2 regions of the Cupriavidus sp. UYPR2.512 genome follow, and region 2 is predicted to be linked to the other one. Evidence: predicted binding sites of a transcription regulator. Region 2 holds the regulator's gene; the other holds the start of a gene.
What was found. The regulator NrdR, encoded in region 2, represses ribonucleotide reductase genes. The targets are predictions, from matches to a motif close to CACNANATNTNGTG.
Positions count from the first base shown of each region.

Region 1 (14,275 bases), on a different contig from region 2:
CTTGGCATCGGTGAACGAGCCGCGGCTGCTGCCTCCTGCCCAGGCATGGGGTGCGCCGTGGATGAGCCAGTATTCGGCATCGACGCCGTTTGCCGCCGTCACGAACTGGCGGGTATATGCGTGTCCACCCCCGTCGCTGCTTCGTTCAGTTCGCTTTAGCGCCTCGCCGACCTCGAAAGGCGCGATCATGCGACTACCGTTGGAAGGATGCACGGTGTGGCCCGTATCGCCGTGAAACACGATAACTGGCCGTTTCGGCTGGGCCATGGACGCTTGGGCGTCGACGCGCGATGCGTCCTTGCGCTTGCCACCTTTCATTGCCGCTAGCGCGGAGGGCAGGTCATGCGCACAGCCCTGCGGCAGGCCGGAGTGAATCCCCGCGGCGGCATACAGTTCGGGATAGCGATGGATCATCACTGCCGCCATGGCGCCGCCAGCGGACAGGCCCGCGATATACACGCGATCTGCATCGACATTGTGGGAGGCCATGACCTCGCGGGTGATGCCAGCGATCAGCGAAGGCTCGCCACGCCCGCTTTGCTGGTCGCCAGGCCGGAACCAGTTCCAGCACTTGGAAGGGTTCGCCTCGGTCGGCTGGATCGGGTAGAGGACCAAGAAGCCATGTAGCTCGGCGAGCGCGTTCATGCGGGTACCCGCCGCAAAATCGTCCGCGTCTTGGGTGCAACCGTGCAGCATCACGATGAGCGGCACCGGCTCGTTCCGGTAACTGGAGGGCACGTAGAGCTTGTAGGCGCGCTGGCCCGCGTGGTTGGCGAACGTCTTCAGGCTGAAATGGCCGCGGACCTCCACATCGGATGGCGAAGGAACCTTCCGCGCCTGGCCGGGCAGGGGAGAGGCAAATGGCGTCTTTGCGAACGGCACGTCGTTCCTGAACGGTGAGCTGTCCGCTGGCAGCAACGCTTCGACAACTTGCGCCGGCGCAGGGCTCCCCTCTTTACTGCCCCAAGGCGAGCTGGTCCGGAGGGCTCGCTGGATCGCCTCCGTTGCCTCCAGCGGGCCGGCGGTGCGCAGGAACTCCATGGCCTCGCGCATGGAGGCGAGGAACGCGTCGTTCATTTTCATGATGGGTTTCCGGATGGGGCAGGTGTTGCGTGAAATTGCGTGAATTACCTGATGCGCCCGGCCAGAGCGGCCTTGACGGCGGCGGAGGCGTGGAAGGCGCCCAGCACCACGACTGACTGAATCGTGGCAAGAGCGAGCTCTGGACTGACGTCGGATGCAATGCTGGCAAGACCCAGCACATGGATATCGAGAAGCTGGTTGGCCGCCTGCGCGGCCTCCAGGTCCTGCCTGGAAAAGTGCTGCAGCCCAAGAACGAGCGCGCGACGGGTCACGGTCTCATTGACCGCCCGCGCATGCACTGCCAGTTGATTGCGAATGGCCGTACGAATCAGATCCGTGCGATTCGAATAAAAACCCTCTTCCACCAGGAGATCGATCTGGCCCAGGTCGACAGGGCCCAGATTGATCGTGATTTTTTCGGTGTCGCCGCCTTTCGATCGGGGCACCAGCATAAGTGCGCCTTTTCCGACTTTCATATGTTTGCCATCCTCATATCATCTCTACACCATCCATGTGGATGGTTATAGAATGTTGCGGTGCAGCAGTCAAGGAACCCTTTTAGCGGTTTCCACTGGCGTTGCGCTATGGGTACGGAATTCAGCGGCGACATCGAGAGCAGCCTGGGACAGGAACCGCAATCCGACCAACAACAGCCGGAACAGGGCCAGGCGAGAAACAGGTGTAGGGCACGGACGAAAGTATTAAGCAGGCCGGCCACCAGGACGCTTGACAGCAGCAAGGCCAGCAATGTCAAATTTCGGCGCTCTATAGAAAACAGGATTTACACGCCGCCGATGCGCGAGCGCCACGCAGATACCGTTTTGGCGGCGTCGACCGCGACGGCCTTCACGGCCCCTTCACGGCCCATAGCAAGGGCCAACAACGGCCGTTAGAATGGGCCAGTTATGGTCTCGCTGTCACTCGTTCGTTTCTCATCCCACGAGTGCTCGAAAATATGCGCGGCCACGAGGTCGACACACCCATACAACGCGTAGTCAATATGCATCAGCTTGCGCTGGATGACATCGGGCTCGTCGAAAGGCGTGATGTGGAAAACCAGATCCGCCTCCCGACGCGCAAGGTTGTAACGGCGTGAATTGGTGACGAGCTCCACCTCTCCCTGCTTCAGCTTCCTACATTCGTTCGAGGAGGGCGAAGCTCCGCGCGATGTATGGCTTGACCCCCAGGTCATTAGCGACAGCAAGACGGTCATCGACTTTGGGCTACTGTTCCTTGCCGAATGGCATGACCATCGATGAGCTGCATGGCAGCATCCAACGAAGAGCCGCTGTCAGCGGTAAAGACGACGTTCGAATGTCCGGGCGTGGGCCTGAACGAACGTCCGTCGGTGGCCGATAGCAGCCACTTTAGCCAAGAAAAATGGGAGCCTTCGGCTCCCATTTTTATCGTTGATTAACTAACACTCAATCCCAGCTCAACGCCCCACCCGTCTGATACTCAATAACCCGAGTCTCAAAGAAATTCCGCTCCTTCTTCAAGTCAATCATCTCGGACATCCACGGGAACGGGTTCTCCTCATTCGGGAACAGCTGATCCAACCCAATCTGCTGGCACCGACGATTGCAGATAAACCGCAGATACGACTTAAACATCGGCGCATTCAGACCCAACACCCCACGCGGCATCGTGTCCTCAGCATAGCGGTACTCCAGATCAACAGCCTTCTTGAACAACTCCGTGATCTCAGCCTTGAACTCCGCCGTCCAAAGATGCGGATTCTCCAGCTTGATCTGATTAATCAGGTCGATACCAAAATTGCAGTGCAGCGACTCATCCCGCAGGATGTACTGATACTGCTCTGCCGCCCCAGTCATCTTGTTCTGCCGCCCCATCGCCAGGATCTGCGTGAAGCCCACATAGAAGAACAGCCCTTCCATGATGCAGGCGAACACGATCAGCGACTTCAGCAGCTTCTGGTCGTTTTCCGGCGTGCCGGTCTTGAACGACGGGTCGGTCAGCGTGTCGATGAACGGGATCAGGAACTCGTCCTTGTCGCGGATCGACTGCACTTCGTGGTACGCGTTGAAGATCTCGGCTTCGTTCAGGCCCAGCGATTCAACGATGTACTGGTAGGCGTGCGTGTGGATGGCCTCTTCAAAGGCCTGGCGCAGCAGGTACTGGCGGCATTCCGGCGCGGTGATCTGGCGGTAGGTGCCCAGCACGATGTTGTTGGCGGCCAGCGAGTCGGCGGTGACGAAGAAGCCAAGGTTGCGCTTGATGATGCGGCGCTCGTCTTCGGTCAGGCCGTTGGGGTCTTTCCACGTCGCGATGTCGCGCGACATGTTGATTTCCTGCGGCATCCAGTGGTTGGCGCAGCCGGCCAGGTACTTTTCCCACGCCCACTTGTACTTGAACGGGACGAGCTGGTTGACGTCGGTCGAGCCGTTGATGACGCGCTTGTCGGCAGCGTTGACGCGGCGGTTGCTTTGCGCGGCGGCGGCGTTGGGGTTGTTGCCCAGGATGCCGCCTTGCGTGGCGCTCGGCGGCAGGACGCCTTGCTGGTCAGCGGTGGCAGCCGATGCAGCGGGTTGCAGGGCAGGCTGCGGTGCGGCCTGCGGGGTGGCTTGAACGTCGTCGTCCCAGCTCAGCATGATGTGATTCTCCGTGATTCGATTGGGGGGCGCGGTGGTCAAAGATGACGGCTCACGTTGTGGTGGCGCCGGCCCTCTCCCCCGGCCCCTCTCCCGCAGGCGGGAGAGGGGAGCAAACCCCGGGGGTGGTTGATTACTTCGCTACTGCGTGATTACTGGCAGGCTTCGCACTCTTCGAAGCCAGGATCGCCCGGGCGCATCGTGCAGACCGCGCCTTCCGCTTCCGGCATGGCCGGGGCCGATGCGGCCGCTGCGTCCATGGCCGAGCCACCATCGCTACCCGACGACACCGCATTCAGCGAGCCGCGCGACACGGTCGACTTCTCCACGTGCGTGGCAGCCATGGTGCGCAGGTAGTACGTGGTCTTCAGGCCGCGCAGCCAGGCCAGCTTGTAGGTGTCGTCCAGCTTCTTGCCCGAGGCGCCGGCCATGTAGATGTTCAGGGACTGGGCCTGGTCGATCCACTTCTGGCGGCGGCTGGCGGCTTCGACCAGCCAGGTCGGCTCGACTTCGAACGCGGTGGCGTAGATGTCGCGCAGGTCTTGCGGGATGCGGTCGATGCGGGCCAGCGAGCCGTCGAAGTACTTCAGGTCGGCAACCATCACTTCGTCCCACAGGCCGCGTTCCTTCAGGTCGCGCACCAGGTAGTCATTGACCACGGTGAACTCGCCCGACAGGTTGGACTTGACGTACAGGTTCTGGAACGTCGGCTCGATGCACGCGGACACGCCGATGATGTTCGAGATCGTGGCGGTCGGCGCAATCGCGATGCAGTTCGAGTTGCGCATGCCGTGCTGCTTGATGCGGGCGCGCAGCGCGTCCCAGTCCATGGTGCTGGACAGGTCCACTTCCAGGTAGCCGCCGCGCTCTTCGGCCAGCAGCTTGAGCGAGTCTTGCGGCAGGATGCCGCGGTCCCACAGCGAGCCTTCATAGGTGCTGTAGCGGCCGCGCTCTTCGGCCAGTTCGGTCGAAGCCTGGTAGGCGTAGTAGCACACCGCTTCCATCGAGGTGTCGGCAAACTTGACGGCGGCGTCGCTGGAGTACGGCGTACGCAGCACGTGCAGGCAATCCTGGAAGCCCATGATGCCCATGCCGACCGGACGGTGGCGCAGGTTGGAATTGCGGGCCTTGTCGACAGCGTAGTAGTTGATGTCGATCACGTTGTCGAGCATGCGCATGGCGGTGCGCACGGTCTTCTGCAGCTTGGCGTGATCCAGCGCGTAGGTGCCGTCGGCTTGCTTGGTCATGTGGGCGACCAGGTTGACCGAGCCCAGGTTGCACACGGCGATCTCGCTCTCATTGGTATTGAGCGTGATTTCCGTGCACAGGTTGGAGCTGTGCACCACGCCCACGTGCTGCTGCGGGCTGCGGATGTTGCACGGATCCTTGAAGGTGATCCACGGGTGGCCGGTCTCGAACAGCATGCCCAGCATCTTGCGCCACAGTTGCAGCGCGGGCAGCTTCTTGAACAGCTTCAGTTCACCGCTGGCGGCCTTGGCTTCATAGCCGAGGTAGGCCTTCTCGAATTCCTTGCCAACCTTGTCGTGCAGGTCCGGGCAGGTGGCGGGCGAGAACAGGGTCCACTCGCCGGCTTCCATCACGCGCTTCATGAACAGGTCCGGAATCCAGTTGGCCGTGTTCATGTCGTGGGTGCGGCGGCGGTCGTCACCGGTGTTCTTGCGCAGTTCCAGGAATTCTTCGATGTCCAGGTGCCACGTTTCCAGGTAGGCGCAGACCGCGCCCTTGCGCTTGCCGCCCTGGTTCACGGCCACGGCGGTGTCGTTCACTACCTTCAGGAACGGGACCACGCCTTGCGACTTGCCATTGGTGCCCTTGATGTGCGAGCCCAGTGCGCGCACATTGGTCCAGTCATTGCCCAGGCCGCCGGCAAACTTGGACAGCAGCGCGTTTTCCTTCAGCGCTTCGTAGATGCCTTCCAGGTCGTCCGACACGGTGGTCAGGTAGCACGACGACAACTGCGAGCGGCGGGTGCCCGAGTTGAACAGGGTCGGCGTGGACGACATGAAGTCGAACGACGACAGCAGCTGGTAGAACTCGATGGCGCGCGCTTCGCGGTCTTTCTCGTTCAGCGCCAGGCCCATGGCCACGCGCATGAAGAAGGCCTGCGGCATTTCGATGCGGGTTTCATCGATATGCAGGAAGTAGCGGTCGTACAGGGTCTGCAGGCCCAGGTAGTTGAACTGGAAGTCGCGGCCGGCGTCCAGCGCCGCGCCCAGGCGGGCCAGGTCGTAGGTGGCCAGTTGCTCGTCCAGCAGCTCGGCTTGAATGCCGCGCGCGATGAACTTGGGGAAGTACTCGGCGTAGCGCGTGGCCATTTCGCTCTGGGTCACTTCCGCGCCCAGGATTTCCTTGCGGATGGTGTGCAGCAGGATACGGGCGGTGACCTGGCTGTAGTCCGGGTCCTTTTCGATCAGGGTACGCGCGGCCAGGATGGCGGAGTCGTACACCTGGGTCATCGGCACGCCTTCGTACAGATTCTTCAGGGTTTCCTTCAGGATCGGCTCGGCGCTGACGGCATTGCCCAGGCCGGAGCAGGCGTTGTCGATCAGGGCGTGCAGCGCGGCGATGTCCAGCGGATGGCTCACGCCGCCGTCGGTCACGTTGACGCTGATGCCGCCTTCCTGCACGCGGGCCACGGCCTCGGCGCTGGCGCTGGCGCGTTCTGCCTTGCGCTTCTCGCGGTACAGCACGTAGGCGCGGGCCACTTCATGCTCGCCCGAGCGCATCAGCGCCAGTTCCACGTGGTCCTGCACGTCTTCAATATGGATGGCGCCGCCGTTGGGGCGGCTGCGCACCAGCGCGCGCACCACGTTGTCAGTCAGTTGCTCAACGATCTCGCGCACGCGCGCGGAAGCGGCGCCCTGCCCGCCGTTCACGGCGAGGAAGGCCTTGGTCATGGCAACGGCGATCTTGGACGGCTCGAAAGCCACCACAGCGCCGTTGCGACGAATGATCTTGTGATCCGGGTAATTCGTATTGGCGGCGTTGGCGGGGGTCTGCTGCGCGGTCGGTGCGATACCGGCGGCGGCGCCACCCGTGGTGATTTCGTTCTGGGCCGTTTGCATGAGAACTCCTGTTTTTACCCTGGAAATAAGAGACAAAAGAGTCCCTGGCGAAATGCGGCGAAAAGAACGTCCCTCCCGGCTGGAAAGCGGGTTCGGACAGACTGCCTTTACGTGAACATTTCGCCAGGGACTCTTGTGATTCGCTGGCCTTAGAGGGAGGTTCGGGACGATGCACGAACTTCGTGATCCCCAACTGACCCCTGGGCCGGCTCCCCGGTTTGACTACTAGATATAGTGGGTGCTGCCTGAAACTGGGCTAAGTATAGTGAAACGAATGCGAATGACCAGTCTTGACAAGCGCTTTTTGGAGGGCGCAGGCGTCAGTGCGGCAGCGCCACATGCCCGCAAGCCTAGGACTCGCAAGGGTTTTCGCCAGACCGTTCGCAACTGCACATTTCACAAAAATTTTTTTGATTGTTGCGACGGTGCGATAGCCCCACACGGACGTGGGGCATCAGCGCCAGGACTGGGCGCCCTGGCGTGGGGAAAGACGTTATGAATCAGTCACCCGAGGGAGGGGCCGATCCGCAGCGATACGGCAGCATACCCGGCGGCAATGACGCTTCTGTGGCAAAGCGCTTCCAGTCGAAATGCGGGCCGGGATCGGTCTTGCGCCCCGGGGCGATGTCGCTGTGGCCGGCAATCGCGCGCACCGGGTAGGCGGCCAGCAGCGCAGGCACCAGCGCGGCCACGGTGTCGTACTGGGCCAGGGTGAACGGCAGGTCATCGCAGCCCTCGATCTCGATGCCGATGGAAAAATCATTGCAACGGGCGCGGCCGAAGAAATCGGACTGCCCGGCATGCCAGGCCCGCTGTGTGCACGGCACGAACTGCACCAGTTCACCCTCGCGGGTGACCAGGAAGTGCGCGGACACCTGCACCTGGTGGATGGTGGCAAAGAACGGGTGCTTGCCGGGATCGAGCCGGTTCTGGAAGAAGGCCTCGATGTCGCCGCTGCCGAACTGGCCCGGCGGCAGGCTGATGTTATGCAGCACCACCAGGTCCACCGGCATGCCGGCCGGGCGCGCGTCGAAGTTGGGCGACGGCACGCGGCGCGCGGCGGGGACCCAGCCGTCGGCATCGGGTAGGTAGCGGTGCGCGGGCCTGGTCATGGCGTGCCCTCGCCTTCCACGGCGCTGCGGTCGGCGGCGTCCATGGCTTCGCGGATGCCCAGCTGCTGGATGCGGTAGCGCAGCTGGCGCAGGTTCAGGCCCAGCAGCGGCGCGGCCGCGGTGCGGTTGAAGTTGGTCTGCGCCAGCGCCTGCAGGATCAGCTCGCGCTCCACGGCTTCCAGCCTGGCCGGCAGGTCGATCGGGAAGACGATGCCGCGGCAGGCACGTTCGGCGGGGTCGCCGGCAGGCTCAGCTTCGGGCGCGCTGGCCGGGGCCGGTGCCACGGGTGGCGGCTCTGCCAGGGCCGGCGCAGGCGCGGCGGCCGGCCGCACCGGCGCCCACATGCCTGTGGCGCCCCAGGGGGCGTAATAGTTTGGCGCCGTTGCCGGCGCGGGGGCATGCATCAGCCCGGCGCGCTCGGCGCCGGCGTCCAGCGGGCCCAGGTCGGCCAGCTCGATCTCTTCGCTTTCGGCAAAGGCGTAGGCGCGCTCCAGCAGGTTCTCCAGCTCGCGCACATTGCCCGGGAAGGGGTAGGCCACCAGCCGTTGCAGCGCCGGCGGTGACAGCCGCTTGGGGTGCGGGTCGCCGTAGCGCACCGCCAGGTGGTCCAGGATGGCGCGTGCCAGCACCGGGATGTCTTCCCCGCGCTCGCGCAGCGTGGGCATGCGCAGCGCCAGCACGTTCAGCCGGTAATACAAGTCCTGCCGGAACTGCCCGGCCGCCACCATCGCGGCCAGGTCCTTGTGGCTGGCGCACATCACGCGCACGTCGACGGCGTCTTCGCGGCTGGCGCCGATCTTGCGCACGCGGCGCTCCTGCAGCGCGCGCAGCAGCTTGACCTGCATCGGCAGCGGCAGGTCGGCCACCTCGTCCAGCAGCAGCGTGCCGCCGTTAGCGGCCTGGAAGAAGCCGCCGCGCTCCCCGTCGGCACCGGTGAAGGCGCCTTTGACATGGCCGAAGAACTCGGACTCCATCAGGTTCTCGGGGATGGCGCCGCAGTTGACGGCGATAAAGGGATGCGCTGCCCGCCCGCTGGTGGCATGGATGGCGCGCGCGGCGCGCTCCTTGCCGCTGCCGGATTCGCCGCTGATCACCACCGGGGCCATGCTGCGCGCCAGCCGCGACAGCGAGCGGCGCACCTCTTGCATGGCGGCGGAATGGCCGGGCAGCAGCGCCGCGGCGCGGTCGGCGGCCCGCTCGGCCGCGGCGGCTTCGGCATCGGTGCTGTCGCGCTGCTGGCGGCCCAGCGCGTTCAGCACCAGGCTGCGCAGCTGTTCCAGCGAGACCGGCTTGGCGATGTAGTCGAAGGCGCCGGCCTTGAGCGCCTCTACGGCGTTGTCGGCGCTGCCGTAGGCGGTGATGACCGCCACCGGGATGCGCTCCGGCGCGGCCGACAGCTGGCGCACGATCTCGATGCCCAGGCCGTCGCCCAGGCGCATGTCGGTCAGCACCAGGCTGTAGCGGCCCTGGGCCAGCTTCTCGCGCGCCTCGGCCAGGGAGCCGGCTAGCACCACATCATGGCCCATGCGGCGAATCGAGATGTCCAGCAGCTCGCGCAGGTCGGCCTCGTCGTCGATGACCAGGATGGGATCGGGCGCTCGGGACATTCGCGGTGGCATGGAGTGGTAGCTGGGTTGGGACAGGTCAGGCGGCGGCCGCGTCGGCGTTTTCAATGCGCAGCGTCAGCACGAAGGCCTTGGCCGGCAGTGTATCGCGCGCGGCGGGGGCCAGCATGCCGGTGCGCTCGAGCAGCGCCGGCAATGCGATGGCGCCGTAGCGCACCTGGGCGTCATTGGCGCCGCACAGCTCGCGCGCCATGAACAGCCCCAGCCCGGTGCCCTGGGCATTGCTGGTGAAGAACGGTTCGAACAGGCTGCGCTGGTGCTCGCGCGCGACTTCGGCGCCGTCGTTCCAGACGATCAGCTCGGCATGGTGCTGGTCCAGCGCATGCGCCAGCAGCCGGATCGAGCCCGGCAGCCGGCTGCAGTAGCGCCAGGCGTTGTCCAGCAGGTTGCCCAGCACCTGCTGCAGCTGCGAGGCGTCGAACACCACCGGCTGGGCCACGTCCACGGTCAGCCGGATGGCATTGGCGTTGATGTCGGCCCGGCCTGCCGGGCGGGTCTCGCCGGCCTGCGGGCGGCGCGAGCGCATTTCGGCGCGCCAGCGCTCGACGATCTCGGGCAGCGCCTGCGCCAGGTGCACGGTGCTGCGGCCGGTGCGCGGGCGGCGCGACATCTGCAGCACGTCTGAGACGACCTGGTCCAGCCGGCGCACGTTGTCGTTGATGATGCGCAGCAGGCGGGGGTCGATATCGACATCGGCGCCGCCATGGTCCTGCGCGGCGGGATCGTGCCGGCCGGAATCGCCCAGCAGCTCGCTGGCCTGGCTGATCGCCGCCAGCGGGTTGCGAATCTGGTGCGCGATGCTGGCCACCAGCCGGCCCATGGCGGCCAGCTTTTCCTGCTGCACCTGCTCGGCGATGCGTTCCCAGCTTTCGATATGGACCAGCACGGTGTCGCGCATCTCGCTGCGCAACAGCGCCTCATCCTCCTGCGACCAGGCCATGGCCTCGTTCTGGGCGATGGCCAGGCGCAGGCGCCCGGCGGCTTCGGGCGACAGTTCGCTCCAGGCGGCCGTATCCAGCGTGGCCGGCACGGTGCGGCCATGCGCCATGGTCGACCGCAATCCTGCCAGCCCCGGCAGCACAAAGCGCAGCCGCAGCCGGGTGTGCTGCATGGTGCCGTCGGCCAGCGCGGTGCCGGACGCCATCGGCAGCAGCTGCAGGATGCGCGGCACATCGTCCTTGCTGTGCAGCCAGTCGCGCAGCATCTCCATCAGCGGCTGCAGGCGCGGGATGCGGCGCAGGTCGAACAGCACAGCTTCGCCGCCCTGCCCTGCCGTACCACCGAGCCGGCGTGAGTAGATGCGCTCATGCGACTGCACGCCCAGCAGCACTACCGCCGCCGGGTTGGCCGCCACCACCGCGCCGTTGGCGCGCATCAGCATCACGCCGTCCTGCATGTCGTTGACCATCAGCCGGTTGACCAGCTGCTGCAGGCGCAGCTCCTGCTCGCGCGCCAGCGCCAGGCGCTCCTGCGCGATCTGGCGGTTGGCCAGCATATACATCAGCAGCGCCGCGATCATGAACACCAGGCCGAACAGGCCCGAGCCCAGCAGCCCGGCATCGGCCTGGCGCAGCAGGATGGTGTGCATGAAGGGCCCGCTCATCACCACCAGCGCGGAGATCGACGCGGCAAACAGCGCGAACAGCAGGCTGGTGAGCGCGCCGGCTTCCAGCGCCGGCAGCAGGAAGATCATGGCCAGGCCCTCGGCCTGCCCGCCCCGCCCCAGCACGCTGAAGACCAGCGCCAGCAGGGCGAGGTCGGCCAGCACCTGCACCCGCACGCGCAGATGGAAGTGCCGGCGCCACAGCGTGCCGGCCAGCATCGCCAGGGCAATGCCAAGATAGGGCACGGCAATGGTCATGGCCGCCGCGTGTTCGATGCCGCCCAGGCGCCAAAGGTCGAACGGCACGGGCGGGATCGCATTCGTGACGGCGGTGACGGGTGCCGGCTCGCCGCGCTGCATCAGCGCAAAGCCGACCAGCAGCAGGCCCACCGCCACGCGGGTCCAGCAGAAATAGCGCAGCAGGCGCCAGTGGAAGTCAGGCGGCTCGGGCTGGCGCCACAACTGCGCCAGGCCGCGCCAGGCGTTCAGCCGGTGCCAGCCCGACGACGCCGGCTCTGTCATGGGTGCGGGCCGCCGCTGCCGTCGCCGCCCTCGGCCCGGCTTTCGTCAGGCAGGTGGCTGCGGCGGCAGTAATGCAGGCCGCGCCAGGCAATGGCCTCGCCCTGCGGCAGGTGCACGCCGCACTGGGCGCACTGGACCATGGGTTCGGCGGTGGCATCGGCCGGGCCGGCGGCGCCAGTGCGCTGGCTGGCCTCGCGGGCCTGGCGCGCGCGGTGTTCAGCGAGCCGGGCCTCGGCCCGGGCGCGCAGCCACCAGAAGACGCCCAGCACCACGGCCAGCAGGATCAGGATACGTGCCATGGAAGATCAGAGACGATGCAGGACGACTTCAATCACGAAACGGCTGCCGACATAGGCCAGCAGCAGGATGCCGAACGAGGCGATGACCCAGCGCAGCGCCACCTTGCCGCGCCAGCCGCGGAAGATGCGCCCGGCCAGGATGCCGCCGAACATGGCCCATGAGATCAGCGCGAACACCGTCTTGTGGTCCAGCCGGAAGGCGCGGCCGAACAGCTCTTCAGAGAACAGCAGGCCCGAGCCGATGGTCAGCGTCAGCAGCACAAAGCCGGCGCCGATCAGCCGGAACAGCAGCTTCTCCAGCGTCAGCAGCGGTGGCAGCAGGTCAAGCCAGCGGCCCAGCCATTCGCTGGGTTGCTGCTCCGGCGGCCGCGCCGGCGCGTGCCGGAAGCCGTGCAGGCGCCGTTCAGCCAGCAGCATCAGGAAGGCGTGGAACGCCGCCAGCGTGAACAGCCCGTAGGCCACGTTGGCGATGATGAAATGCAGCTTGAACAGCGGCCGCGCCGCGTAGCCCAGGATCTGCGAACCGGGGAAGGCCAGCGGCATCAGGCTGGCCACCAGCGCCACCGGGATCACGATCAGGCCCAGCCCCGCCAGCGAGAAGAAGAAGCTCTCTATCCAGTAGATGCCCACGCCCAGCCACAGCATGGCCGACAGCGCAAAGGCAAAGCCGAACATCATGCGCTCGGCCGGGAAGATGGTTTCATGCAGCAGCAAGCCGTGGCTGGCCAGCGCCGCCAGCATCAGCACGTGCCACCAGGCCGGGCGCCCTTCGCCGTGCGCGCCGCCCGCCGGGGGAATGGGGCCGCCGCCGGCCACCAGCACGGCCGAGGTCGCCCCCCCTGCCTGGCCGGCAGCGGTGGCAACGCGTGGATGGCGCGTGGCCCAGCCGTGATAGGCCAGGCCGCAATAGAGAAGTGCCGTCAGGGCATACAGTACAATGACCATTTACGCAGTTTACCTTAGTGCCCACGGACGGTGGCGGCCGGTTGAACCGGTGCTCCAGGCCCGCCCCGTGTGCCGGACTGCCTCCGATTTCAGCCCCGAGCCCTGCTCCGACTTCTCCCCCGATTCCTGCCATGCTGGACAATCTCACTCAACGCCTGGCGCGTGTGGTCAAGACCATGCGCGGCGAGGCGCGCCTGACCGAGGCCAACACCGCCGAGATGCTGCGCGAAGTGCGCCTTGCCATGCTCGAAGCCGACGTGGCGCTGCCGGTCGTGCGCGAATTCGTTGCCCGCGTGAAGGAAAAGGCCATGGGCGAGGAGGTTGTCAGCAGCCTCACCCCGGGCCAGGCCCTGGTCGGCGTGGTCCAGCGCGAGCTGACCGCGGTGATCGGCGGCGCCGACGCTGCCAGCGGCAACAACAAGGAAGCCGAGCTGAACCTGGCCGTGCAGCCGCCCGCCATCATCCTGATGGCCGGCCTGCAGGGTGCCGGCAAGACCACCACCGTGGGCAAGCTGGCCAAGTGGCTCAAGGAAAACAAAAAGAAGAAGGTGCTGACGGTCTCCTGCGACGTCTACCGTCCCGCCGCTATTGCCCAGCTCAAGACCGTCTCCGAGCAGGTCGGCGCCGACTTCTTCCCGTCGCAGCCGGACCAGAAGCCCGTGGACATCGCCCGCGCGGCGGTGGACTGGGCGCGCAAGCACTACCACGACGTGCTGATCGTCGACACGGCCGGCCGGCTCGGTATCGACGAGTTGATGATGCAGGAAATCGCCGCCCTGCACGCCGAGCTGAAACCCGCCGAAACCCTGTTCGTGGTCGACGCCATGCTGGGCCAGGACGCCGTCAACACCGCCAAGGCCTTTAACGACACCCTTCCCTTGACCGGCGTGGTGCTGACCAAGCTGGACGGCGACGCGCGCGGCGGCGCGGCACTGTCGGTGCGCCATATCACCGGCCGCCCGATCAAGTTTGTCGGCGTCGGCGAGAAGCTGGACGGCCTGGAGCCCTTCTACCCCGACCGCATGGCCCAGCGCATCCTGGGCATGGGCGACATCCTCGCGCTGGTCGAGGAAGCCCAGCGCGGCGTGGACATGGAAGCGGCCGAGAAGCTGGCCAAGAAGATCAAGAAGACCGGTGACTTCGACCTGGAAGACTTCAAGGCGCAGATCGGCCAGATGAAGAAGATGGGCGGCCTGGGCAGCCTGGTCGACAAACTGCCGGCGCAGTTCGCCCAGCAGGCGCAGGGCGCCAACATGGACCAGGCCGAGAAGCAGGTGGCCCGCATGGAAGGCATCATCAACAGCATGACGCCCACCGAGCGCGCCAAGCCCGAGCTGATCAAGGCCAGCCGCAAGCGCCGCATTGCCGCGGGCGCCGGCGTGCCGGTG
Region 1 is NZ_KB902920.1:89,106-103,380, reverse strand. Features, by position in the region: gene A3A5_RS0111325 (PHB depolymerase family esterase) at 1-1,083, opposite strand, end outside; gene A3A5_RS0111320 (CopG family transcriptional regulator) at 1,128-1,559, opposite strand; partial or broken gene A3A5_RS41215 (LysR family transcriptional regulator) at 2,045-2,197, opposite strand; gene A3A5_RS43195 (hypothetical protein) at 2,348-2,500, shown strand; gene A3A5_RS0111305 (ribonucleotide-diphosphate reductase subunit beta) at 2,508-3,695, opposite strand; gene A3A5_RS0111300 (ribonucleoside-diphosphate reductase subunit alpha) at 3,848-6,781, opposite strand; gene ampD (1,6-anhydro-N-acetylmuramyl-L-alanine amidase AmpD) at 7,282-7,893, opposite strand; gene A3A5_RS0111290 (sigma-54 dependent transcriptional regulator) at 7,890-9,512, opposite strand; gene A3A5_RS0111285 (sensor histidine kinase) at 9,538-11,643, opposite strand; gene A3A5_RS0111280 (PP0621 family protein) at 11,640-11,942, opposite strand; gene A3A5_RS0111275 (inner membrane protein YpjD) at 11,949-12,887, opposite strand; gene ffh (signal recognition particle protein) at 13,019-14,275, shown strand, end outside.
Region 1: A3A5_RS0111300 (ribonucleoside-diphosphate reductase subunit alpha) is a predicted target of NrdR. The motif match lies at 7,005-7,018, and genes of this name have one in related genera.

Region 2 (14,275 bases):
GTGGGCCGGCCCGCGGGCGGCTCAGTTGGCAACTCAGCGGCGCGCCGCGACCTCGGCCGCGCGCACCTGGGCGGCAAGCTTGTCCAGCACGCCGTTCACGTATTTGTAGCCCTCGACGCCGCCAAAGGTCTTGGTCAGCTCGACGGCTTCGTTGATCACGACCTTGTACGGGATGTCGACGCAGTGCACCAGCTCATAGCTGCCGACCAGCAGGGCGGCACGCTCCACCGGCGAAAGCTCGTTCACGGTGCGGTCCAGGAAGGGCTCGAAGGCAGCGGTCAGGCGGGCTTCTTCGCGCACCGCGCCGTTGAGCAGCGCGTCGAAGTGCTCGCGGTCGGCCTTGTTGAAGCCTTGCGCATCATGCAGGTGGGCCTGGATCGCGCCGATGTCGTTGCGGTTCAACAGCCACTGGTACAGGCCCTGCAGCGCCAGCTCGCGCGAGCGGCGGCGCGCGCTCTTGGGCGGGGCCTTGGCCTCGGTGCGGGCCGCGGCGGGCTTGCCGCCGGCTGCCTTGCCGCCGTCGTTGCCCTGGTTGTTCGACGTATCACTCATCGTCGTCCTCGTCTTCATCTTCCTGGCCGCGCAGCGAATCGAGCGCGACGACCAGGTTGGCCATCTCCACCGCGGCGCGGGCGCAGTCGCGGCCTTTCTCGCGGGTGCGGGCGTGGGCCTGCTCGTCGGTATCCACGGTCAGGATGCCATTGGCGATCGGCACATTGAAGTCCAGGCCGACGCGGGTGATGCCGGCGCCCGACTCGTTCGAGACCAGCTCGAAGTGATAGGTCTCGCCGCGCACCACGGCGCCCAGGGCGACCAGGGCGTCGAACTGGCCGCTCTCGCACATCTTCTGCAGCGCCAGCGGGATTTCCAGCGCGCCGGGGACGGTCACCACCAGGGTGTCTTCGCCCTCAACGCCGAGCTTTTCCAGCTCGGCCACGCAGGCTTCGAGCAGTTCGGCGCAGACCGGCTCGTTGAAGCGGGCCTGCACGATGCCGATACGCAGGCCTTCACCGTCGAGGTTGCTGGGGTAGAAGCCGTGATCCATTGTTCAGTTCTCCAGTTTTCGGGGCGGCAACGGCGCTGGTGCGCGCTGCCGGGGTGTTCGGGAGGCGCAGGCTCAGTCGGCCTGGCCGTTCATGGGTTGGTAGCCGGTCACTTCCAGGTCGAAGCCGGTCATGCTGGGCATGCGCTGCCTGGCGGCCAGCACGCGCATCTTGCCCACGCCGACATCCTTCAGGATCTGCGCGCCCATGCCGTAGGTGCGCAGGTCCGGCTTGCGGCGCGGGCGCGACTGCGGTGCGTCGAGCGCGCTGAATTGCGTGAACAGCTGCTCGACGGTGTCGCCGCAGTTCAGCAGCACGATCACGCCGGTCTCGGCCTCGGCGATGGCTTGCATGGCGGCCGGGATGCCCCACGAGTGCGTCGTGCATTTCACTTCCAGCAGGTCCAGCACCGAGAACGGCTCGTGCACGCGCACCAGCGTTTCCTGGTCCGGCGCGGGCGAACCCTTGACCAGCGCCAGGTGCGCCTGGCCGGTGGGCTTGTCGCGGTAGGCGATGCTGTGGAAGGTGCCGTAGGGGGTCTGCATGGCGCGCTCGCCAACCCGCTCGATAATGCTCTCGGTGCGGCTGCGGTAGTGGATCAGGTCGGCAATGGTGCCGATCTTCAGGTCATGTTCCTGCGCGAACTCGATCAGGTCCGGCAGGCGCGCCATGGTGCCGTCGTCCTTCATGATCTCGCAGATCACGGCCGCCGGCGTCAGGCCTGCCAGCGCGCCCAGGTCGCAGCCGGCCTCGGTATGGCCGGCGCGGATCAGCACGCCGCCGGGCTGGGCCGTCAGCGGGAAGATATGGCCGGGCTGGACCAGGTCGGCCGGTCTGGCGTCGCGGGCGACGGCGGCCTGCACGGTGCGGGAGCGGTCAGCGGCGGAAATGCCGGTGGTCACGCCCTCGGCGGCCTCGATCGACACCGTGAAGTTGGTGCCGTGCTGGGTGCCGTTGCGGCTGACCATCGGGTGCAGGTCCATCTGGCGGCAGCGCTCGGCCGTCAGGGTCAGGCAGATCAGCCCGCGGCCGTGCTTGGCCATGAAATTGATCGCTTCCGGTGTGACGAAATCGGCAGCCAGTACCAGGTCGCCTTCATTCTCGCGGTCTTCCTCATCGACGAGGATGACCATGCGGCCGGCGCGGATGTCGGCAATGATGTCTTCGGTACGGGCGATTGTCATGGCGTGCTGAACGGCAAATTGGGGCGAGTCGAGCGAAAAACCGGCGAATAGCTGGGGCAGGAACCATGGCCGCGGTTGAAAGCGGCCGGACTGAGGCGGGGCGTCGGGCCGGGCCGGCCAGGCCATATACGCCCGGCAGGTTGCCCAGTCAAGCCGGGTATTGTACGCCAAGGCAGGCAACGCGTGAGGCGATGGCACCGGAAAGTACGGCGCCTGCCTGAAGCGGGTGGGGAGAGCGGTGCTCCATGGGCCGCCCCGTTGCCGGCAGGGCGCCGGTGCCGGGCTCGGCCGGAGCCTATGCCGCGGCGGCCAGCGGTGTGCCGTCGTGGCCTGTGGCGCGCAGCCGCAAGGTCCTGGCGATGCGCGCCCTGGCCGCGCGGGTCGCGTCAGCCAGCGCGAGCTCGCGCGTGAGGAAGCCGGCGTTGGGTTTCGTGAAACTGGCATGCGCGTCCAGCGCATAGGTCCATTCCCACTTGCCGAAGGTGACCTCGGCCAGTGTCACGACGACGTGGCAATGCTGATAGAAAAAACTTTCGCTCATGCGTGTTTCCTGTGTGGGGCAGCGCGCTGGCCATGGCCTGAAAGCCAGGCAGGCCAGTGGCGGTCCGTCAGCCAGCCGCGCAGCGGCAGCCGGCCATCTTGCGGGTCGATGGCGGCGGCGCCGGCATCCTGGGCGATCTCGCAGATCCGCCCCTTTGTGTGCGGATCGCACGCGCAGATCATCATCAGCTGGCCTGCCGACATTTGCCGCTTCTGCCGCCTCAGGCCGGCGCGCATGATCCCGGCACCGATCACGCTGCCCAGCCACCGGCCGATCACGGCGCCAAGCGCCATGCCGCCAAAGTAGGCCATGAAGCCCGCGGCCGCGTTGGCCGGCGTGCCGTAGCGGAACAGGATCCAGGCCACCACCAGTGCGCCGGCGGTCAGGCCGGCCGCCGCGACTTCATTGCGATATGTGATCTGCGCCGCGTGGGGCGCGGGCAGGCCTTCGGCCGGCTGGTCGTCGCGCTGGAAGAACCATGGCCCGTCGATGCGTGCGGGAGTCGCGGCCAGCTCGCCAAGCTGCGCGTGCGCGCGCCTTGCCGCGGCAATGTCGTTCAGCCGGAAATACAGCAGGCTGCGCATGGTCATGCCTCGTTTGGTGTCAGGTCCATTTGCCGCTGGACCACGGAAAGCCTGCGAAACGCCGGGCGCCTGGGCGCCGGAATGTTTTCGCCAGGGGGGAGGACGGCGACTGCAGCCGCGGCCATCCGTTGCCCACGGCCTGGTCCCAGTCGATCAGCAGGGTGGCGGCACGGTGCAGGTGGGTCGCGGCCAGGCGCACAAAGCCCAGGCGCGCGCGCATCGGCGCAGTAGGGTGCCGGTCACGCAGCAGGCGCGTGGCCGGAAGTCGCTGATACAGGATTCTGGCGGTGGGGTCGGGCACGGTGGTTTCCTTCATGGGTGCCGGGCAGCAATCCGGCCGGCAGTTGAAAGCAACGGCGGGAGCGCCAGCTCGCGAACGAGCGCGCGGCGCGGCGGGCAGGGGGGCATGAGGGTCCAGGTGGTCCCCGTGAGTGACTTCAGCAGTCACCGGTGCTAGACGTTGTCGAGGGGGGAGGCCCGGGAACGAGTGGCGAGCGCCTGTGGGCATACATGGACTGCAAGCGCTCCCACATCATTCTAGGCCTCGGGCGTTGCAGGAACCAGCTGACTTACAACAAAGCTGCCGGGCTCCGCGCGGCGCACTTTCCCCGGGGGCGACGGCGCAAGCAAATTGCCACAGGAGGGGGTTGTCAGCGTATGCTCGCGACAAAAGGGCACGCCCAGCCCTGAATGCCGCCGCGCTGGCAAGCGGCGGTCCGGACTTCAGATCAGGGCGCCAGCCCGATCGCGCCAGCAGACTTTGCACAACAAAGGGAGACAAAGATGTCGAGGCAGATCAAGAACAAGGCCGAACTGCGTGCCCTGGTACGCGCCGAGCAGTCGAAGTTTGCCGCCTGCGAGGGCGCCTGCTTTGGCGATGTGGTCTGGCACGCGCCGGACGCCGGCGGCTGCAACTGGAGCCTGTCCACGATGGAAGGCGGCAACAGCAGCGCCTGCGTGGAAGCGCTGCGCCCCTTCACCGACAAGCTGCGCGAGGCCTATAACGTGCCCGACGAGGGCAAGTAGCCCGCGGTATTACGCGGGGGCCTGCGCGGTCGACAGCATCCGCTCCACATAGCGGGCGATCAGGTCGATCTCCAGGTTCACGCGTGCGCCCGGCTTGAGTTCCTGCAGCGTGGTGACTTCCACGGTGTGCGGGATCAGGTTGATGGAGAACACGCAGCCGTCGGCTTCGTCATTGACGCGGTTGACGGTCAGCGACACACCATTCACCACGACCGAGCCCTTGTAGGCCAGGTAGCGTGCCAGCTCGCGCGGGGCGCGGATGCGCAGTTCATGCGATTCGCCTACCGGCGCGAAGTGCACGACTTCGCCCAGACCATCGACGTGCCCGGACACCAGGTGGCCGCCCAGGCGGTCGGCCAGGCGCAGAGCCTTTTCCAGGTTGACGCGGCCGGTGCTCGCCAGCCCCACGGTCTTGTCCAGCGACTCGCGCGAGACTTCGACGTCGAAACTGTCGGGCGCCATGGCGATCACGGTCATGCAGGCGCCCTGGATGGCGATGCTGTCACCGATGATGACGTCCGACAGGTCCAGCCCGCCCGCGGCGATATGCAAGCGCACGCCGGCATCGGCGGCACCCAGCGGGGTAACGGAATCAATGCGGCCGACTGCCGCGACAATGCCTGTAAACATGGTGGTGTCTTCTGCTTTGGGTATTTGGAATCTGGATACGCGGTGCCGGTATGTGCCGCTCTATGCGTCGTTGCGCCGGGCGATCAGCCGCAGGTCGTCGCCGATCTGCCGGATCTCATGCCAGCGGAACTGCGCGGCATCCTGCAGCCGCGCCAGCGGCGGCAGGTTGAACATGCCCTGGGCATCGCCCAGCAGCTTGGGCGCGAGGTAGATCAGCAGCTCGTCGGCGCAATGCTCGCGCACCAGTGAACCATTGAGCTTGAAGCCGGCCTCCACGTGCAGCTCATTGATGCCGCGCCGGCCGAGTTCTTCCAGCATGCGGCGCAACTCGACCTTGCCGTGCGGGTTGGGCAGGACGACGACTTCGGCGCCACGGCTTTCCAGTGCGCGCTGGCGTTGCCGGTCCTCCACCGCGCAGAACACCAGCACCGGCTTGGCCAACTCGCTGGTGTCCGGCGTCAGGATCTGCGCGTCCAGCGGGACCTCCAGCCGCGAATCGACCAGCACCCGCTGCGGCTGGCGCGGCGTGGCGATGGCCCGCACCGTCAGCGCGGGGTTGTCGTCGCGCACGGTGCCGATGCCGGTCAGGATCGCGCACGCACGTGCGCGCCAGGCATGGCCGTCGTCGCGCGCGGCCTGGCCGGTGATCCACTGGCTGGTGCCGTCATGCAGCGCGGTGCCTCCGTCCATCGATGCCGCCACCTTGACGCGCACCCACGGCAGCCCGCGCGTCATGCGTGAGACGAAGCCGATATTCAGGTCGCGCGCTTCCTTTTCCAGCAGGCCGCAGCGCACATCGACGCCGGCTTCGCGCAACCGCTGCAGGCCGCGCCCGGACACCGACGGGTTGGGGTCCTCCATGGCCGCCACCACACGCGTCACGCCCGCGCGCACCAGCGCATCGGCGCACGGCGGCGTGCGCCCGAAATGGCTGCACGGCTCCAGCGTGACATAGGCGGTGGCGCCGGCCGGGTCCAGCCCGCGCGCCAGCGCGTCCTTCATCGCCTGGATCTCGGCATGGTCCTGCCCGGCCGGCTGGGTGAACCCCTGGCCGATGACCTGGCCATCCTTGACGAGCACGCAGCCGACGCGCGGGTTGGGCGTGGTGATGAACATGCCCCGCGCGGCGAGCGCAAGGGCCTGTTGCATGGCGGCGTGGTCGGTATCGGAAAACATTCGGCGGTTGCGTTTGCCTTGGCGCAGCGATCTGGAATACAGGGCTGCCGGGTTATGGTGGTCCGGAGGAGTCCGTCGCATCGCAGTCAGCGTCGCGGCCGGGTGTGCAGAGTCGGATACGTCCCTGCGCGCCCAGCCTGACTTGCCGCTGCTCCCCACGGCAGCCGAGCGTGAAAGTAGCGGCCTGGAAACCGCCTTGCTCAGATCGAGAGTATCCCACAGGCAGGAATTTCAGCACATTCGTGCCGCGGGCGGTCTGGCGCAGCGTGACCCACAGGCAGGGCATGCCCGGCTCGACGACCGACAGCACGGCGCTGCGCTCCGGGTCGCCACGTTGCGCATTCCCCACGACCAGCTGCCAGCCACGGTCCAGCGTGGTCTCGCCCGGCAGCGGCTGGAGGGTCACCTCGACCCGCCGCGCCAGGGCCGTGGCCCGCGCCAGTGCCAGCGATGCCGCCAGCCGGTCGGCTGCCAGCGACACTTGCTGGCGGGCCAGCAGGCCGCTGAATACCGGATAGGCTGAGCTGGCCAGCAGCGCCAGGATGGCGAGGCCGGTGAGCAGTTCGACCAGGGCCAGCCCATGCTGGCGGCGGGGCGCGCAGGTCATCTTCCTGGTCTCAGCAATGCGCCGGAAGCGGCCGTGCCACGGCCTCGCCTTCGGGCAGCGACAGCCACTGGCCGGTACTGCGCAGGATCAGCACTCCGCACTCGGGGTCGGACTGCTGCGGGATGGCCCGCAATTCGACGCAGGCATCCAGGGCGGCTTGCGGGCAGGGTGCCGCCGTCACCAGATGGCGCACGGTGCCGGCAGCCGGTACCGGGAGCGGCCATTCCCCGGCCGGCGCTTCGGCATCCAACGCCGCGGCAAACGTCATGGCGCCGACGGCGTGCCGCTCCAGTTGCAGCATCGATGCCGTCAGGGCAGCACGCGCCTGGGCGCGCCATCCCCGCATCAGGTAGCCGTGCCACGCGGGCACGGCAAGGCTCGCGAGGATGGCCAGGATGGCCAGTGCCGCCGCAAGCTCGACCAGGCTGAAGCCGTTGCAGCGCTGGCACGCGGGTGTGGCGGCGGTCAAGGCAGGTCCTCCCGGGCCGGGCCGACGATCTCGCGCCAGCGCAAGCGCCCGGTGCGCCGGCTGGCCAGTGTGTGCGACAGGCGCGTGGCGGCGTTGCCATCGACGGCCCAGAGCGACAACTCGTGGGCCTGGCGTGAGGCGAGGCCAGGTTGCGCCGGTGTTGCCGGCAATTCGGTGGCGGTGACGAACACGCTGGCACCCGGTGGCAACAGATGGCCAGTGGCGACGTGCAGGCGCTCGCCGTTGCTGGCCTGGGCGACGGAGTCTCCGGTCCCGGCCAGCACCAGGTAGGCCCGTTGCGCGCCATCGGGCGTGCGCGTGACGAACAGCAGATAGCCCGGGAATACGGCCTGGATCTGCACGACCTGCTCGCCGGGGTTGGGCAGCGTCAGATGCCAGCCGGCGCTGTCGGCGGAGACCGGTTGCGCCCGCAGGATGTGCCCGCCGTCGCTGGCTTGTGTCATGACTGGAACCAGGCTGGTGCCGTGCGGGGCCGAGCGGTCCGGTATTGCCGCGAGTTCGTTGCCCGCGCCATAGACCACCACCGGCGCCGTCGTGGCGCCCAGCAGCACCGGCGGCTCTTCCGTGAGTGGCTGCGTTGGCCCCTTTATCCTGTGCAGGCACGACGCGGCGGCCGCGCTGCCTGATGGCGGCGCATCCGCGAGCGGGAATCGCCATAGCTGGCCGGCATCGTCCGTCGCATACACGGTGCGTGCAGCGCCTGTCATGTCGGACAGCACGCTGACCGCAACGAGGTTGCCGGTCGCCGGATTGCCCTGGCAGCCCCGCTCTGGCAATGGCAGGGTGCGGATGGCATGCTGGCCGGCCCATGCCGCGCCGGCAGGCTTGTCGAGCGGCAGCAGCGCGAGGCCGGAACGGGCTGCCATCGACTTGTCATTGGTGGTGGCAGCCAGTGTCATCACTGCGTACCAGCGCAATCCGTCCTGGCCAGGCACGCCGGCCGCACGCACCGGGCCGCGTGCGGACAGTGGCAATGTGTCAGTGGCGGCGAGCTCCCATAACAACGTGAAGGGCATCGGACCGTCGGGATCCGAAACGTCAAGCGCAAAGGCTGCTGCGGGATTGCCGGCCCCGGCACTGCCAGGGACGCCGCACAGCAAGACGGTGCGCCATTCGCCGCGGACCGTCACGTCCTGCGCTTCCGGGCGGGGGCAGGGCGCGGGCACCAGCGGTGCGCCGGCCGCCGGCATGGCGGCGGCGTAGGGCAACAGCACCCCTGGCAGATAGGCGGCGCGCTCTTCTCCGGTCGCGGCATCGAACCCGTGCAGCAGGCCATCGTTGGTGCCCAGCCAGGCCATATTCGGGCGCAGGCCGTAGCGCAGGCGAAAGCCGGTGTGGCCGGGTTTGCCGGGCGCCCAGGCTGGCGGCGCCACCACCCGCGCACGGGCGCCTGCCGCGTTGCCGAGCCGCGTGTCGCGCGGCCGCAGACCCGCCTGGGTACGGTCGCCGCGCAGCCATTCGAGATGGGAGCGGTCAAGGCGCTTCAGCGTGTCCACGCTATCGGTGTCCCGGAAAGCCGCGTCGATCGCGTCCCACTGCAGCGGTATGGCGTGCGGCGGCGCTGCGCCCGTCGGCGCTGAGGACGTGAAGATCCGGCGCGATGCAACGGGCTGGCGGTCGAGGCGCTCGCCGGCTTCCCATAATGCAGGCGGCAGCGCCGGCGCCGATCCTTGCCAGCCGACAGCGAACAAGCGCCCGGTCCACGGATACGCGCCGTCCGTGGTCCGGTAAGCCAATGGCAGCCGGCCTGCTTCGGAGCCGGTGGCAGCGAACCCCGGCGCGAAGGTCATGGCAAGACAGGCGAGGGCAACGACGGCGCGGCGATTCATGGCTGGAACACACTCTGGACCACCGCGCGCACGGCGCGGCTGCGGCCGAACCCGATGGCCGTGATCCGGATCCGGGGCGCCAGCGTGGTGGCGGAAGCGGTGTCCGGGGCGCTGTAGCCGGGCGGTGCTTCGTCCAGGATCTCGGCGACATACCGCGGCAGTTCCCGCGTGCCGAGCGTGCCAGCGGGCAGCTCCGGCAGCGTCGCACCGGTAAAGCGGCCCAGCGGCACGCCGACCGCATCCGCGTTGGCCCCCGCGTTGGTGTCCGCCAGCAGCCAGGGCTGCCATACAGGCGGGCCTGCCACCGCGGGCCGGCACAGGCCGGCCTGACGGCCGCTGCCGCAGTGCCCGGGCGCTGGCCAGTTGTCGAGCCGGCCCGTCATGTCTGGCGATGCCGCTGCCGCGAGCAGGTCCGCCTCGGCGTCGAGCAACGCGACCTCGGCGGCCCGGAAGGCGATTTCGCGTTCGAGCTGCATGACGACAAGTTGCCGGCCCGACAACAGCATGTGCAGCGCACCGGCAGCGATCAGCACGACCAGCAGCAGCATCGTGCCGCAAAGCAGCAGCGTGACGGCGCCTGACTGGCGGCGGCATGAAAGGTGGCGGCGGGCTAGCACAGTGTCTCCTGGCAGCGTGGCGCATTGCGCAGCCGTACCGTGGTGGCGAAGACGCGGCGCGCGGTGACTGCCTGCGATGCCGCGGCCGGCGCCAGATCGCCGGCCGCGGTGCCGGGCGTTGGCAACGGGTCGGCGCTGTGGCCCGGGTTTGCCGCCGCGGATCCCGGCCGGTCGCCGCGCACGGCAATGGCAACCTGCACGGCTACCACGCGATGCCAGGCGGATTCACCCAGTGGCTGGATCGTGGATGCCGTCTCGAAGCGGTCCGCGCGGCCGTCGCCGTCTGTATCCAGGCCGTAGCGCACCTGCAGTGACTCGATGCCGCGGATCAGCGCGCCGGAGGTCCAGCCGATGCCGTCGATCACGCCATTGCGGCGCGCCGGGTAGCGGCACAGCAGTTGCGGCACGCCATCGCTGCCTGCTGCGACGTAGAGGACGTTGGTGGCGACGTAGCCACTGTTTGCATTGGCGCCGTCCATGCGCGCAGCAACCGCGTAGCCGCTGCAGTCGACCATGGTCTCGTCCGGTTGGGCCGGTGCCGTGGTCAGTGCGCTGCCGCTGAAGCGTACCAACAGCGCGTCGCTGCGGCCGATGCCGGATTTGCCGCAGGACGGCATGGCACCCATGGCGGGCTGGCCGCAGTTGTCGGCGCCGCTGACGGCGGGCAATGCTGCGCTGGAGGTGGCGGATATGGGCTCCCCAGGCCAGCCCGACTGGCGCAGCAGCGACGCGATGATGGTCAGTGCGCGCTGGCCGCGTTCCTCGAGCAGAATGCGGTCGGTGGCGGTGAGGTAGGCGGTGCGCGAGGCTTGGAACGCCACCATAGCTGCCGCAGTGACAACCAGCCCAAGCATCAGCCCGACCAGCAATTCGATCAGCGAAAACGCCTTGGATGATTGCCACCTCATGGCTGCACCCACAAGACGATCGAGGGTATGCCGGGCTGCCCGCCAAGCCGTCCTGCCATGATCAGTCGCGCGCCATCGGGGCACGGAAACGCCGGGATGCTTCCGCACCGGCTCGACCAGAGGTCTGGCCGCTCGCTTTGCAGTGCCGGCTGCGCGGTGTCCAGCTCAGTGATTTCCACGGCGAGGCGTGCAGCCTGGGCCAGGGCGTCGAGTTTGCGCAGGTGGGCGAGCGCCTTCGGCGCCGTCCCCATCATTGGCATCAGCCCGGCTGCCACGACGATCAGCGCGCAAAGCGTTTCGTGCAGGGCGAAGCCGGCGGGGCGGCTGGTGCAGCGGCGCTTGCCGTGCGGGCAGGCAGTTTGATGTGCTGGCTTGCGAAGATCCGGCATGGGCGGTCACCGAGACTGGCAGGGACCGTCAAAGTAGCTGTCGCGAGCAGGCGAATACGTGCCTAAGCGTGAAGGATTTGCAGAATGTTGTTTCGGTTTTCCTGGGATCAGCTACCAGGCAGCCTGGCTTACTGACACACCGTGGTTTGTGTCGGCACGGGCGCGCATACGCGGACCCTGCCCAACTGGCTGATATCGACGAGTCTCTGGTTGCCGGTGCCCAGTCCCATCAGCACCTGGGCAGACTGCATCGCAGCGGCCAGCGTGCGTGTATAGCCTACGGGCGAGTAGGATCCCGGCCCTTTTAATATGCGACAAGCGGGCCTTGCGGGAGAGCAACGGGGATTAAACAACGATTTTGTTACTTTGCTACCCCTTCCGGGGGGTGGACGCCGCAAACTCGTCCAGCACTTCGCGGAATTCCGACACGTCCTCAAAGCTCCGGTACACCGAAGCAAAGCGGATATACGCAATCTTGTCGAGCTTGCGCAATTCGCGCATCACCAGTTCGCCGACCTGGCTGCTGGGGATTTCCTTTTCGCCCAGGGCCAGCAGTTTTTCTTCGATGCGGGTGATGGCTTCGTCGATGGCCTCGGCCGAGACCGGGCGCTTGCGCAGCGCCAGGCGCATGGAATCCTTCAGCTTGGCGCGGGTGTAGTCCACGCGCGAGCCGTTTTTCTTGACGATGGCGGGGAAGAACAGCTCGATCCGCTCATAGGTGGTGAAGCGGCGGTCGCAGGCTTCGCAGCGGCGGCGCCGGCGCACGGCATCGCCGTCTTCCGACATGCGCGTGTCGAGTACCTGGGTATTGGAATGACCGCAAAAGGGGCATTTCATGCCGGACCACCTTCAGTTGAACCCCGTCGCCTTGTCCGTGTTGTCGTTCTGCGGTGGCGGGGCGGGTTGGCGAGGCCCGCAAGCCGGCGCCCCGGGGCGCCGGCTTGCGGAGCTGCCGGCCGCTCATGCGAACACGCATGGGCGGCCTCGATGCATCAGCCGTAGACCGGGAAACGCTTGGTCAGGGCTGCCGCCTGCTCGCGCACGCTGGCGATATTGGCGGCGTCGTGCGGGTTGTCCAGCACATCGGCGATCAGGTTGCCGACGATGCGGGCTTCTTCTTCCTTGAAGCCGCGCGTGGTCATGGCCGGCGAGCCAACGCGGATGCCCGAGGTCACGAACGGCTTTTCCGGGTCATTCGGAATGGCGTTCTTGTTCACGGTCAGGTGCGCTTCACCCAGGATGCGCTCGGCTTCCTTGCCGGTAATGTTCTTGGCGCGCAGGTCAACCAGCATCACGTGGCTCTCGGTGCGGCCCGAGACGATGCGCAGTCCGCGCGCGATCAGGGTCTCGGCCAGCACGGCGGCGTTCTTCACCACTTGCTGCTGGTATTCCTTGAACTCGGGGGTCAGCGCTTCCTTGAACGCCACTGCCTTGCCGGCGATGACATGCATCAGCGGGCCGCCCTGGATGCCGGGGAAGATCGCCGAGTTGATGGCCTTCTCGTGTTCGGCCTTCATCAGGATCACGCCGCCGCGCGGGCCGCGCAGGCTCTTGTGCGTGGTGGTGGTGACGAAGTCGGCGTGCGGCACCGGGTTCGGGTACACACCCGCGGCGATCAGGCCGGCGTAGTGGGCCATGTCGACCATGAAGTAGGCACCGATCGACTTGGCCACACGGCCGATGCGCTCGAAGTCGATGCGCAGCGCGAAGGCCGAGGCGCCGGCGATGATCAGCTTGGGCTTCTTCTCTTGCGCCAGCTTTTCCAGCGCGTCGTAGTCGATGTCTTCCTGGGCGTTCAGGCCGTAGCTGACCACGTTGAACCACTTGCCGCTCATGTTCAGCGCCATGCCGTGGGTCAGGTGGCCGCCTTCGGCCAGGCTCATCCCCATGATGGTGTCGCCCGGCTTGAGCACGGCGAAGTACACGCCCTGGTTGGCCTGCGAGCCCGAGTTGGGCTGCACGTTGGCGGCTTCGGCGCCGAACAGCTGCTTGACGCGGTCAATGGCCAGCTGCTCGACGATGTCGACGTACTCGCAACCGCCGTAGTAGCGCTTGCCGGGATAGCCCTCGGCGTACTTGTTGGTCAGCTGCGAACCCTGGGCGGCCATCACGGCCGGCGAGGTGTAGTTCTCGGAGGCGATCAGCTCGATGTGGTCTTCCTGGCGCTGGTTTTCCTGCTGGATGGCGGCAAAGACCTCGGGGTCGATCTGGTCGATCGTAAAACGGCTGCGTTCGAACATGGCGAAACTCGTCTGAAAAATAGGGAATCCGATTCACGCATCGGGGGTAGGGCGCGCGGGGAAGGCTAGCGGCGACCAGCACCGGCGGCACTTTGTAACCGTCGGTGCAGGGCGCACCCTGCTTCCCATTCGCTGCCCAGGCGAGCGGCAGGCGCAAAGAACTTCACGCCTAGGCGTGCTGAACGTTACGCGAACGCGTAATGAACGTCACGCCAGAGAACTTGCGCTTCCTCGTGGTAGTGCCCACTGACTTCGCCAGTCGCGCAAGATGGAATGGTTGCGCGCAGTGTAGCGCGAGGCGGGCGCCCGCTGCAAGCCGTCGGCCCCGCCAGGCAAGGACTGGCAAGGGCTGGCCAGCAACTTGCTGTTGCAAAGTCGCCATGCGGGTTTACACGAAACCGCGATCGCTCTCCGTTACAATCGCGGCCATGACAAACTTTGTCTGGACCCTACGGGTGTACTGGGAAGACACCGACGCGGGTGGTGTGGTGTTCTACGCCAACTACCTGAAGTTCTTCGAGCGCGCCCGCACCGAGTGGCTGCGTTCGCTCGGCATCGAGCAGCAGTCGCTCGCCGACGAGGCGGGCGTGGTCTTTATCGTCCGCAGCACGGCGGTGGACTACAATGCGCCCGCCCGGCTGGATGACCAGCTCGAGATCCGCACGCGCATCGACCGGGTCGGCCCGGCCTCGGTCCAGTTCTCCCAGGAAGCCTGGCGTGGCGAGGTGATGCTGGCCTCGGGCGCGATCCGTGTTGGGTGTGTCGATCGAAGCACTTGCCGTCCCGCCCCGATTCCCGACCCCGTTTTAGCTACCATCAAGTCCGCACGATGAATCCCGTGACCGTCACGCAAGACATGTCGATCATAACGCTGGTGCTCCACGCCAGCCTGCTGGCACAGGCCGTCATGGCGCTGTTGCTCGTCATGTCCCTGTTTTCGTGGACCTATATCTTCCGCAAGCACTTGGCGCTGCGCTCGGCGCGCACCCAGACCGAGGGGTTCGAACGTGA
Region 2 is NZ_KB902964.1:51,447-65,721, reverse strand. Features, by position in the region: gene nusB (transcription antitermination factor NusB) at 34-552, opposite strand; gene ribH (6,7-dimethyl-8-ribityllumazine synthase) at 545-1,045, opposite strand; gene ribBA (bifunctional 3,4-dihydroxy-2-butanone-4-phosphate synthase/GTP cyclohydrolase II) at 1,118-2,227, opposite strand; gene A3A5_RS0114080 (hypothetical protein) at 2,523-2,768, opposite strand; gene A3A5_RS0114075 (hypothetical protein) at 2,765-3,358, opposite strand; gene A3A5_RS0114070 (hypothetical protein) at 3,372-3,653, opposite strand; gene A3A5_RS0114065 (hypothetical protein) at 4,136-4,378, shown strand; gene A3A5_RS0114060 (riboflavin synthase) at 4,388-5,008, opposite strand; gene ribD (bifunctional diaminohydroxyphosphoribosylaminopyrimidine deaminase/5-amino-6-(5-phosphoribosylamino)uracil reductase RibD) at 5,069-6,184, opposite strand; gene A3A5_RS0114050 (Tfp pilus assembly protein FimT/FimU) at 6,237-6,791, opposite strand; gene A3A5_RS0114045 (prepilin-type N-terminal cleavage/methylation domain-containing protein) at 6,802-7,260, opposite strand; gene A3A5_RS0114040 (PilC/PilY family type IV pilus protein) at 7,257-9,110, opposite strand; gene A3A5_RS0114035 (pilus assembly protein) at 9,107-9,727, opposite strand; gene A3A5_RS0114030 (PilW family protein) at 9,721-10,635, opposite strand; gene A3A5_RS0114025 (hypothetical protein) at 10,632-11,024, opposite strand; gene nrdR (transcriptional regulator NrdR) at 11,394-11,861, opposite strand; gene glyA (serine hydroxymethyltransferase) at 12,017-13,264, opposite strand; ZMP/ZTP riboswitch at 13,392-13,537, opposite strand; gene ybgC (tol-pal system-associated acyl-CoA thioesterase) at 13,693-14,097, shown strand; gene tolQ (protein TolQ) at 14,094-14,275, shown strand, end outside.